Regions from separate parts of the Gilvimarinus sp. DA14 genome, predicted to be linked through region 2. Evidence: predicted binding sites of a transcription regulator. Region 2 holds the regulator's gene; each other region holds the start of a gene.
What was found. Region 2 encodes sigma-54, which starts transcription at its own class of promoters, with help from an activator protein. Its sites were predicted from a motif close to TGGCACANNNNTTGCNNT; they were not measured.
Positions count from the first base shown of each region.

Region 1 (3,278 bases), 820 kb from region 2:
GCTTTGCTGGCCGGGGCTTTACCCCGGCTGCGCTTGGTCTTTTTTTAATGCTTTAAATCAGCGGTTGCCAAATTGCGGGCAAAAAAAAGGCCCACTTATGTGGACCGCGGGTGAACTGTTTTCCGTGTTCGAAACGTGAGCTTGATTCCTTAGCCCTAGCGTCCTGCTGATATGTCCTTAACCCCTGTCGTGGTTAGCTCGGCGATCCTGTCCGTTGTTGACTATCCCTAAATCCCTGTCTTCCTTGCTTTTGCTTGTTTTAATCCCTGGCCTGCCTGGCAAAACGTCCTGTGAACCATCCTGGCCCCGTCGGCATCCCTGTAACGTCCCTGTGAATACAGTATCGTCCAACTGTAAGGTTTGGAAAAGGCGCTATTTACGCTTCTTTCTGTAGGACATTTCCTACACTGCCATAGCATTATTGCAACGATGTGAAGCTACTGTTACACAATTCGGTAGCAGGGAGTGTAGTGGCTTCCCGGCAGCTTCATGCGGCCCTGTTGTTGGAATGCGGTCAACAGGGCATCAACCGGTTGCATAATGCTCTGCTCGCCACTAATTTCGAATAAGCCGTGCTTTTCAATCGCGCGAATCCCTTCTTCTTTTACGTTCCCCGCCACAATGCCGGAAAAGGCTCGTCTAAGATTGGCCGCCAGGGTGTGGTTGTTCAGGTCGCGGCTTAGCTGCAGGTTGCTCATATTAGTGTGGGTAGGGGCAAACGGCTGCTGAAAGTCCGGCGATATCTTGAGTTGCCAGTTAAAGTAGTAAGCATCGTCAGTGTTTTTACGAAAGGCCCGCACCGATGCAATCCCCGCAACCATGGCGTGGGCGACGGCTTCAGGGTTATCGATAATAATCTGGTATTTTTGCTGCGCTTCGGGGCCTAGAGTCGCACCGATAAACTGATCGATTTGGCGAAAGTAATCAGCGGCGCTGGATGGGCCGGTGAACACTAAAGGGAAGGGCAGTTCACGGTTGTCTGGGTGAAGCAGAATGCCGAGTAAATAGAGGATTTCTTCCGCCGTCCCCGCGCCGCCGGGAAACACCACGATGCCATGGCCAGCCCGCACAAAAGCTTCCAGACGCTTCTCGATATCTGGCATGATCGCCAGCTCGTTAACAATAGGGTTGGGCGCTTCGGCGGCGATAATACCGGGTTCGGTGATGCCGATATAACGCCCAACGCCCAGACGTTGCTTGGCGTGGCCGATGGTGGCGCCTTTCATCGGACCCTTCATTGCGCCCGGGCCGCAACCCGTGCAGATATCCAGGCCGCGCAGGCCCATTTGGTAGCCGACTTTTTTAGTGTAGTCGTATTCGCCCATACTGATGGAGTGCCCGCCCCAGCAGACCACTACATTGGGGTCCACTTTAGGACGAATGATGTCGGCGTTACGCAGCATATGAAACACGGCGTCGGTGGTTGCCTCGGGGGCTGCGCTTTGCAGTACTCGGCTCAAGCGGTCATCGCTACTGGCAAATATTACGTCGCGCAATACCGCAAACAAGTGCTCGCTGATGCCGCGAATCATTTTGCCATCGACGAAAGCACTGGCGGGAGCGCCTTTTACATCCAGCTTTATCCCGCGCTCCTCCTGGATCACGCTGATAGCGAAGTCCGGGTAGCGTTCCATCAATTCCTTACCGTCATCCAGAGAGTTGCCGCAGTTGAGTACCGCGAGCGAACAACTGCGAAACAATTTATAAAGACCGCTTTGGCTGACGTCTAAAAGCTTTGCTACTTCCGCCTTAGAGAGAATATTCAGTTGGTCTTGCGGCGAGATAATGGCATCGATGGTGTGGTAGGTACCGCTTTCACGATGAGTGTGCTGATAAGGTAACTGACTTTGAGGCATAGACTTCTACTTCCTGTTGAACAACTATTCTTTTTGAGTGTAACCCATCTTAATTGGGCGCCGTTGATTAAATTCCAAGAGTGAGCCAGGTCTATGCACCCATGTGGTGCTTTTTGTTGCGTTGTTTTCTCGGTAGCATCAAAGTGGTGCGTTTTAACTGGTGGTTGAGAGCGAGATTCCCGACAATACTGACCTGTAAGCCAGCTGCGGTTGGCATGCTTCTTGTTCCCCTATGCCCAACAATAGACCGGGGGTGTCGCCCGGCAAGAAAAGAGAGTTAGCTTTGACCTTAATTGCCCAGCCAGCGGAGGGTTTAAGTATCCCCTCCCGCGATAGTTCTGCACAAATTTCACGCTCCTGGCTCGCCAGTTTAACGCTGCGCCTGGCGCACAGAGGTGGGGCTACCCGAGTTACCCGCGCGAAACACCAGGGCCCCCTGCGTGTACAGAGGCCGTTCTATCCTGAAGGCCAATTAGCTCATGTGTATTTGCTGCATCCACCGGGCGGGTTGGTGGTTGGCGATCAACTGACGTTAGACATGGCCACCGAGAGTGGTGCGCAAGCGCTGGTCACTACGCCCTCGGCGGGGAAGGTGTATTCGCTAAAGGCGTTGCGTCACAGTAACAAAAGTATCACCCAGGAGCAGACGATCTCTTTACGGGTGGAACCCCACAGCTCACTTGAGTGGTTGCCGCAAGAGACAATCATTTTTAACGGTGCCAACGCCAGGTTGCATACCCGAGTCGATGCACACAAAGACAGTCGGTTTTGTTTGTGGGATATTGTCTGCTTGGGGCGTCCCGCTTGCGATGAGACTTTTAACGACGGCGAATTGCTGCAAACCTTAGAAGTGAGTCTGGAGGGGCTGCCTATACTTCGCGAGCGTAACCGCGTCTGCGGGGGTGATCCAATTATGCAGCAGCCCTGGGGCCTGCAAGGGGCTACCGCGTTTGGCACTATGGTGGCAAAAGTCAGTATCCCTCGCGACGACATCGATCAATTACTTGAGCACTTGGCGGCAGAGCACAGCGATCAAGGCGCAAGTTGGGGGATTACGCAAAAGCAGGGCTTGTTGATTGCCCGTTATTTAGGCCCAAGTGCCGCACAGTGTCGCATTGGTTTTGCGGCTATTTGGGCAGCAATCCGCCCGACTATGATAGGCCGCGAAGCTGTGCAACCGAGAATCTGGAATACGTAAACACAGGGGATAGCCAGATGGAATTAAGTCCTAGAGACAAAGATAAGTTGCTGCTGTTTACCGCAGCGTTACTGGCAGAAAGGCGCAAGGCGCGCGGAGTAAAGCTAAATTACCCCGAAGCTGTGGCCTTGATTAGTGCAGAGATCATGGAGGGAGCGCGCGATGGCAGAACCGTCGCTGAGCTGATGGATTACGGTCGTCAGATTTTAACCCGCGACGATGTG
Region 1 is NZ_CP100350.1:197,453-200,730, forward strand. Features, by position in the region: gene ppnN (nucleotide 5'-monophosphate nucleosidase PpnN) at 444-1,856, opposite strand; gene NHM04_RS00865 (urease accessory protein UreD) at 2,140-3,054, shown strand; gene ureA (urease subunit gamma) at 3,072-3,278, shown strand, end outside.
Region 1: the regulator sigma-54 is predicted to act here: its motif matches at 2,068-2,085, upstream of NHM04_RS00865 (urease accessory protein UreD).

Region 2 (3,278 bases):
AGCAGTAAGCATGGCAACACTGAAAGCCCAAAACCTGGCTAAAAGCTACAAAGGCCGCCAGGTTGTTATCGATGTTTCCCTCAGCGTCTCCAGCGGCGAAATCGTCGGCCTACTGGGCCCAAACGGCGCCGGTAAAACCACCTGCTTTTACATGATTGCAGGTCTGGTTAAAGCCGATCGCGGCAGTGTCAGCCTGAACGAACAAGACCTCACCTCACTGCCGATTCACGGGCGTGCCCGCGCCGGTATTGGTTATCTGCCGCAAGAGGCCTCGGTGTTTCGCAAGCTTTCGGTGGCCGATAACATTCTCGCCATTTTGCAAACTCGCAAAGATCTCAGTGCCGAGCAGCGCAAGGATGAGCTGGAATCTCTGATGCACGAGTTTCACATCACTCACATTCGCGACAGCCTGGGCATGGCTCTGTCTGGCGGCGAGCGGCGCCGCGTTGAGATCGCCCGCGCCCTGGCCACCAACCCCGCGTTTATTTTGCTAGATGAACCCTTCGCCGGGGTCGACCCCATTTCGGTGAGCGACATTCAGCAGATTGTGCGCCACCTGAAAGACCGGGATATCGGCATTTTGATCACCGATCACAATGTGCGCGAGACGCTGGGCATCTGCGAAAAAGCCTATATTGTGTCCGAGGGACATATCATCGCCGAAGGCAACTCAGAGGACATCCTCAGTAATGCGAAGGTACGCAAAGTGTATCTGGGCGAAAACTTCATGCTCTAAGCGCCCACATCGCCTCAGCCCATCTTGACTTTTAAATTTTTTTGCGCCTCAGGCATAAACATTGCTTAAACGTGTTGCCTGCGAGCAGTAGGCTGACTACACTCTGCGATTAATGCCCGAAAGAAACATCAAAAATTATGAAGCAATCGCTACAGCTTAAGCTGGGCCAACAGCTCACTATGACACCTCAACTGCAGCAGGCCATTCGCCTGCTGCAGTTGTCTACTCTGGATTTACAACAGGAAATCCAAGAGGCGCTAGACTCCAACCCTATGCTGGAAATGGAGGAAAACCTCGACAGCGAACAGAGCGATAAAAACTCTGAAGCTAACGACACCCATGAGACCGCTGAGGCGCGCGAAACGGCTAACGCCACTTCCGAGACACCAACTAACAGCAGTGACAACGATGGCGACCCCCAGGCCGACAGCGAGTGGAGTGAGGCCATCCCCCAAGACCTACCCGTCGACACCAGCTGGGATGACGTCTACGAAAGCTCTGGCCCCGCGCTGCCGGCCAGTAATTACGAAGGCGATGACAGCGATTTTGAAAGCCGCCGTGGCAGCACCGAATCTCTGTACGATCACTTGATGTGGCAGCTCAATCTCACGCCCCTGTCCGAGCGCGACGAGCTGATCGCCATGGCAATCATCGACGCCGTCGAGCCCAGTGGACTACTTAGCACCACCCTAGAAGAGATATACGAAGGCCTCAGCGAAAACCTCGAAGAGCTTGAGCTAGACGAAGTTCAGGCGGTTAAACGCCGCCTGCAACAGTTTGATCCCTCGGGGGTGTGCAGTGAAAACCTGACCGACTGTCTGCTGGTGCAACTGTCCCAGTTCGATAAATCCACTCCATTTCTCGACGCCGCAAAGCTGATCGTACAGCAGTACCTACCTCTACTTGGCAGCCGCGATTACCGCCAATTGATGCGTAAAACCCGTCTCAAAGAGCCGGAACTTGCCCAGGCGGTGGCGCTGATAAAGAGCCTCAATCCGCACCCGGGTGACATTATCGACACCCGCGAAACCGAATACGTGGTGCCGGATGTGTTTGTCGAGAAGCGCGAGGGGCGCTGGACAGTGGAGCTAAATCCGGACATCGCGCCACGCCTGCGCATTAACACGGGCTATGCATCACTGGTAAAACGCGCCGACTCCAGCCGCGAAAACACCTTTTTAAAGAACAATTTACAAGAGGCGCGCTGGTTTTTGAAAAGCCTGCAAAGCCGAAATGAAACCCTGTTAAAAGTGGCCACCTGCATCGTAGAAAAACAACGCGGTTTTCTCGACTATGGCGCCGAGGCCATGAAGCCTCTGGTGTTGCACGATATCGCCGAGCTGGTAGAAATGCACGAATCGACCATCTCGCGGGTGACGACGCAAAAGTATATGCACACCCCACAGGGTATTTTCGAGCTGAAGTACTTTTTCTCGTCCCACGTCAGTACCGATTCAGGGGGTGAATGTTCCTCGACCGCAATTAGAGCTATCATTAAAAAGCTGATTGCCGCCGAAAACCCGAAAAAGCCCCTCAGCGACAGCAAGATCACGCAAATGCTGGCCGAGCAAGGCATTCAGGTTGCCAGGCGCACCATCGCCAAATACCGGGAATCTCTCAATATTCCGCCGTCCAACGAGCGTAAAAGCCTGGTGTAACATTTCCGGGGCGGCGCAAACTGCCGCCCCAGACAACAGAGGACTCTAGTATGCAAGTGAACATCAGTGGTCATCATTTGGAAATTACCGATGCCATCAATAACTATGTACACACCAAGCTGGAGCGTTTGACCCACCACAGCGAATTTATTACCAGCATCAACGTCATTCTCGAAGTCGAAAAAAACACCCAAAAAGCCGAAGCTATTATTCACGTCAATGGCAAAGATATTTTTGCCGACGCTGACTCCGAGGATCTTTACGCCGCCATCGACGCCCTAACCGACAAGCTTGATCGCCAGTTGATTAAGCACAAAGAAAAGCTGAAAAGCCACCGCTGATATCATGCAAATAGATCAAATACTCTCCCCCCAGCGTACCCTATGTCGCATCGAAGGCGTGAGTAAGAAGCGCGCCCTGGAAATTCTCGCCAACACCATTGCCGAGCAGGTGCCGGGAATGGATGCCGATGATATTTTCAGGCGGCTTATCGCACGGGAAAAGTTAGGCTCCACCGGCATCGGCCATGGCATCGCCATTCCCCACTGCCGTATTCCCGGCTGCGACTCCACCCTCGGGGCACTCATCACCCTTGAAGAGCCCATCGACTTCGACGCTATCGACGGCGAAGCGGTGGATGTCGTATTTGCCATGCTTGTTCCGGCCGAAGCCGAAGATGACCATTTAAAAACCCTGGCAGCGCTTGCCTCAGCATTAAATGAAGCGCCCTACCGTGACGCCTTGCGCCGGGCCGAGTCGCCAGAGCAGCTGTATCAAGCCGCAATAGATCAGCCGGATTAAATACCATGCATTTAGTGATTGTCAGCGGGCTATCGGGCTCGGGTAAAAGTACAGCCCTGAATGCGCTGGAAGATGCGGGCTAC
Region 2 is NZ_CP100350.1:3,335,180-3,338,457, reverse strand. Features, by position in the region: gene lptA (lipopolysaccharide transport periplasmic protein LptA) at 1-8, shown strand, start outside; gene lptB (LPS export ABC transporter ATP-binding protein) at 11-736, shown strand; gene NHM04_RS14590 (RNA polymerase factor sigma-54) at 874-2,394, shown strand; gene hpf (ribosome hibernation-promoting factor, HPF/YfiA family) at 2,445-2,735, shown strand; gene ptsN (PTS IIA-like nitrogen regulatory protein PtsN) at 2,737-3,195, shown strand; gene rapZ (RNase adapter RapZ) at 3,201-3,278, shown strand, end outside.

Region 3 (3,278 bases), 1.4 Mb from region 2:
ATTACCGGTGAAGATCTTTTGTCTGAAAGTGAGTAAAATCAGCGAATTAGACGCTTTAGTTCATCTAAAACGTTCGCTAGGCGAACGTGTCAGGCAGGGTCGTTTATGAGTAGCCAGTTCCGAGGTTCTGAGCAGCAAATGGAGCAGGCGGAGTTTGATCACTTCCGCCAGTTTTTGCAGGATGCCTGTGGCATTGCGCTGGGAGAAAATAAGCAATACCTGGTCACCAACCGGGTACGACGGTTGCTGGAGGAGCACGGGCTGCACAGCTTCGGCGAGCTTATCACCGAGTTAAAACGCAATTCGAATCGCAGTCTGCGTGATCAGGTTATCGATGTGATGACCACTAACGAGACGTTTTGGTTTCGCGATACCTATCCTTTTGAGCATTTAAAAAACAAGTTATTGCCGGAGCTAATGGCGCCGGCTAATCGCATGTACGGGCCTGTGCGTATTTGGTCGGCAGCCTGTTCTTCTGGCCAGGAGCCTTACTCTTTGAGCATGACGGTCGAAGAGTACAAGCGCAAAGCCATGGGCACCCTGAGCCGACCGGTGCAAATTGTCGCGACTGACCTTTCTTCGATTGTTTTGCAGCAGGCGCGCCTGGGCGAATATGACCGATTATCCGTGATGAGAGGTTTATCGCCGGAGCGCCGGGATATGTTTTTCGACGCTGTCGATGCCAGTCGCTGGCGGGTCAAGCCCATTTTGCGAGACAAGATCGAGTTTCGACCGTTAAATTTGCTCGATTCCTACGCCGCACTCGGTCGGTTTGACGTAGTGTTTTGCCGCAATGTCCTGATTTACTTTAACGCCGAGCTGAAAGCCAAAATTCTGCAGAAAATCCACGCCAGCCTCAAACCTGGCGGGGTACTTTTTTTGGGATCTTCAGAGGGGGTAGGGCAGCTTGGGCATTTGTTTGAGATGGTTCGTTGCGAGCCCGGAATCCTCTATCGCGCACTGTAGTTCTCTCAATCGGCAAAGCGGCAACTGCTTACCGCTTTGCCGTGCCCGCCTCTCCCGCTTTGCTCCAGGTCACCATTTGAAAATTTAAAAAACATATATAAATCAATATCTTGAGTGGTTTTGTTGTTGCTGGCACAGCCTGTGCTATAGGTTCCTCAGAACTTATTTTTTAACAGGTGCGGCAATGGCAATCTCCTTTCAGCAGGCCTTAGGCATTCACGAACCGGCACTGGCGCTCAGAGCGCGTCGTGCCGAGGTGTTGGCGAATAACCTGGCTAATGCAGACACCCCCGGCTTCAAAGCGCGCGATTTTGATTTTAAATCAGTGCTGGCCGAGCACACCGGCGGCTCACGCACGGTGTCTATGGCGCAGACCGCCGAGGGACACCTGCAGCTCAATAACGGTTCGCCTTCCAGCCAACACCTGTTGTATCGCACTCCCCAGCAGCCCTCCATCGATGGCAACACCGTGGAAGACCAGGTGGAACACGCTGAATTTATGAAAAACGCTTTAGATTTTCAGGCCAGCTTTATGATGCTGAACAAAAAGTTCAAAGGGCTGAGCAAAGCCCTTACCGGCCAATAACAGGAGGCTTATATGTCACTCGCGAATATTTTTGATGTGGCCGGCAGCGGCATGAATGCACAGAGTCTGCGTCTTAATACCACTGCCAGTAATCTGGCCAACGCACAGTCGGCGGCTTCCAGTGCCGGCGATGTGTACCGCTCCAGGCAGCCTGTATTTGCGGCCTTGGCTCGCGATGCCATGAGCCAAGGGCTCGCCATTGACGGCGCTGACCAGCGCGCTAGTGCCGGGGTGCAGGTGATGGGTGTGGTTGAAAGTGATGCGCCCTACGAGCAGCGCTACGAGCCTAATCATCCACTCGCCGACGAAGAGGGGTATGTGTTTTATCCCAACGTTAATGTGGTTGAAGAAATGACCAACATGATCTCGGCCTCGCGTTCTTTTCAGGTGAATGTCGAGGTGATGAACGCCGCCCGGCAAATGGCCCAGCGCGTTCTGACCATGGGGCAGTGAGGAAACGCTAATGACCACAGTCAACAATGATGGCAGTGCGGCGGCCAATATTCTCAGTAATTTGAGTATTAAAGAGAAAGAGCCCGAAACCAAAACCAACGAGCTGGGGCAATCGGCCTTTCTTGAGCTCATGATTACCCAAATGAACAATCAGGACCCGCTGAACCCGCAGGAAAACAGTGAGTTTATCGCCCAGCTGGCTCAGTTTAGTTCCGTGGAAGGCCTGGAAAAACTCAACAGTCAGTTCGAGGCCTTTAGCGGCAGCTTTATGTCGAACCAGGCATTGCAGGCTTCCAGTCTGGTGGGCACATCTGTGTCCGTGCCAACTGAAACCACACAGCTGATGCCAGGCGGCATCGTGGCCGGTTCGGTCGATCTGGAGCAGTCTACCTCGGATTTACGGGTCAATATTTACGACGAGGGCGGTTCCCTGGTGGGGCAGGTCCCTCTGGGGTCGCAGCCCGCCGGTGAGCTGGTGTTCCGCTGGGATGGTCAGTACATGGAGGTGAACGGTGAGCTGCTGGATTGGAGCATGGGAGAGGAGGCCGCTTCGGCAGGTGATTACCGCTTTGAGGTCAACGCCAATGTCGATGGCCAAACCGAGCAGCTGGCGACCTCACTAAGCGCCAATGTCAATAGTGTAACTCTGGGTACGAACGGCGAAATTATTCTTAACCTCGCCGGGGTGGGCGCCGTGGATATCGGCCAAGTAACGCAATTTAACTAATTAAAATCTGTGGTGTTCCTAATACGGGAGAAGCAAAACCATGCCATTTAACACAGCGCTAAGCGGTATTCGTGCCGCCAATACAGACTTAGAAGTCACGGGCAATAATATTGCAAACGCCAGCACCACGGGGTTTAAAACCTCTCGGGTCGAGTTCGGCGATGTCTACGCCAGCTCGCTGCTGGGCAGCACCTCGAATACACCAGGTGCCGGGGTAACGGTACAGAATATTCGCCAGCAGTTTAGTCAGGGCAATTTGAACTTTACCGATAATCAGCTGGATTTGGCGGTTAACGGCGGTGGCTTTTTCGTCGTTGATAACGGCGGTGATCAGTTGTTTACCCGCTCTGGCGCTTTTGGTTTGGATAAAGACGGTTTTGTCGTGACCAACACCGGCTTTAACCTGCAGGGCTATGCCGCCGATGACGACGGCAATATCAGCGGTATTCTCAGTGATTTGCAGGTGGATGTAAGCACCCAGGCGCCGCGCCAAACAACGGGTGTGGATGCGTCTTTAAACCTGAATGCGAATCAGCAGGTGTTGGA
Region 3 is NZ_CP100350.1:754,720-757,997, reverse strand. Features, by position in the region: gene NHM04_RS03185 (chemotaxis protein CheV) at 1-36, shown strand, start outside; gene NHM04_RS03180 (protein-glutamate O-methyltransferase CheR) at 106-966, shown strand; gene flgB (flagellar basal body rod protein FlgB) at 1,151-1,552, shown strand; gene flgC (flagellar basal body rod protein FlgC) at 1,565-2,005, shown strand; gene NHM04_RS03165 (flagellar hook assembly protein FlgD) at 2,016-2,732, shown strand; gene NHM04_RS03160 (flagellar hook-basal body complex protein) at 2,773-3,278, shown strand, end outside.
Region 3: the regulator sigma-54 is predicted to act here: its motif matches at 1,097-1,114, upstream of flgB (flagellar basal body rod protein FlgB).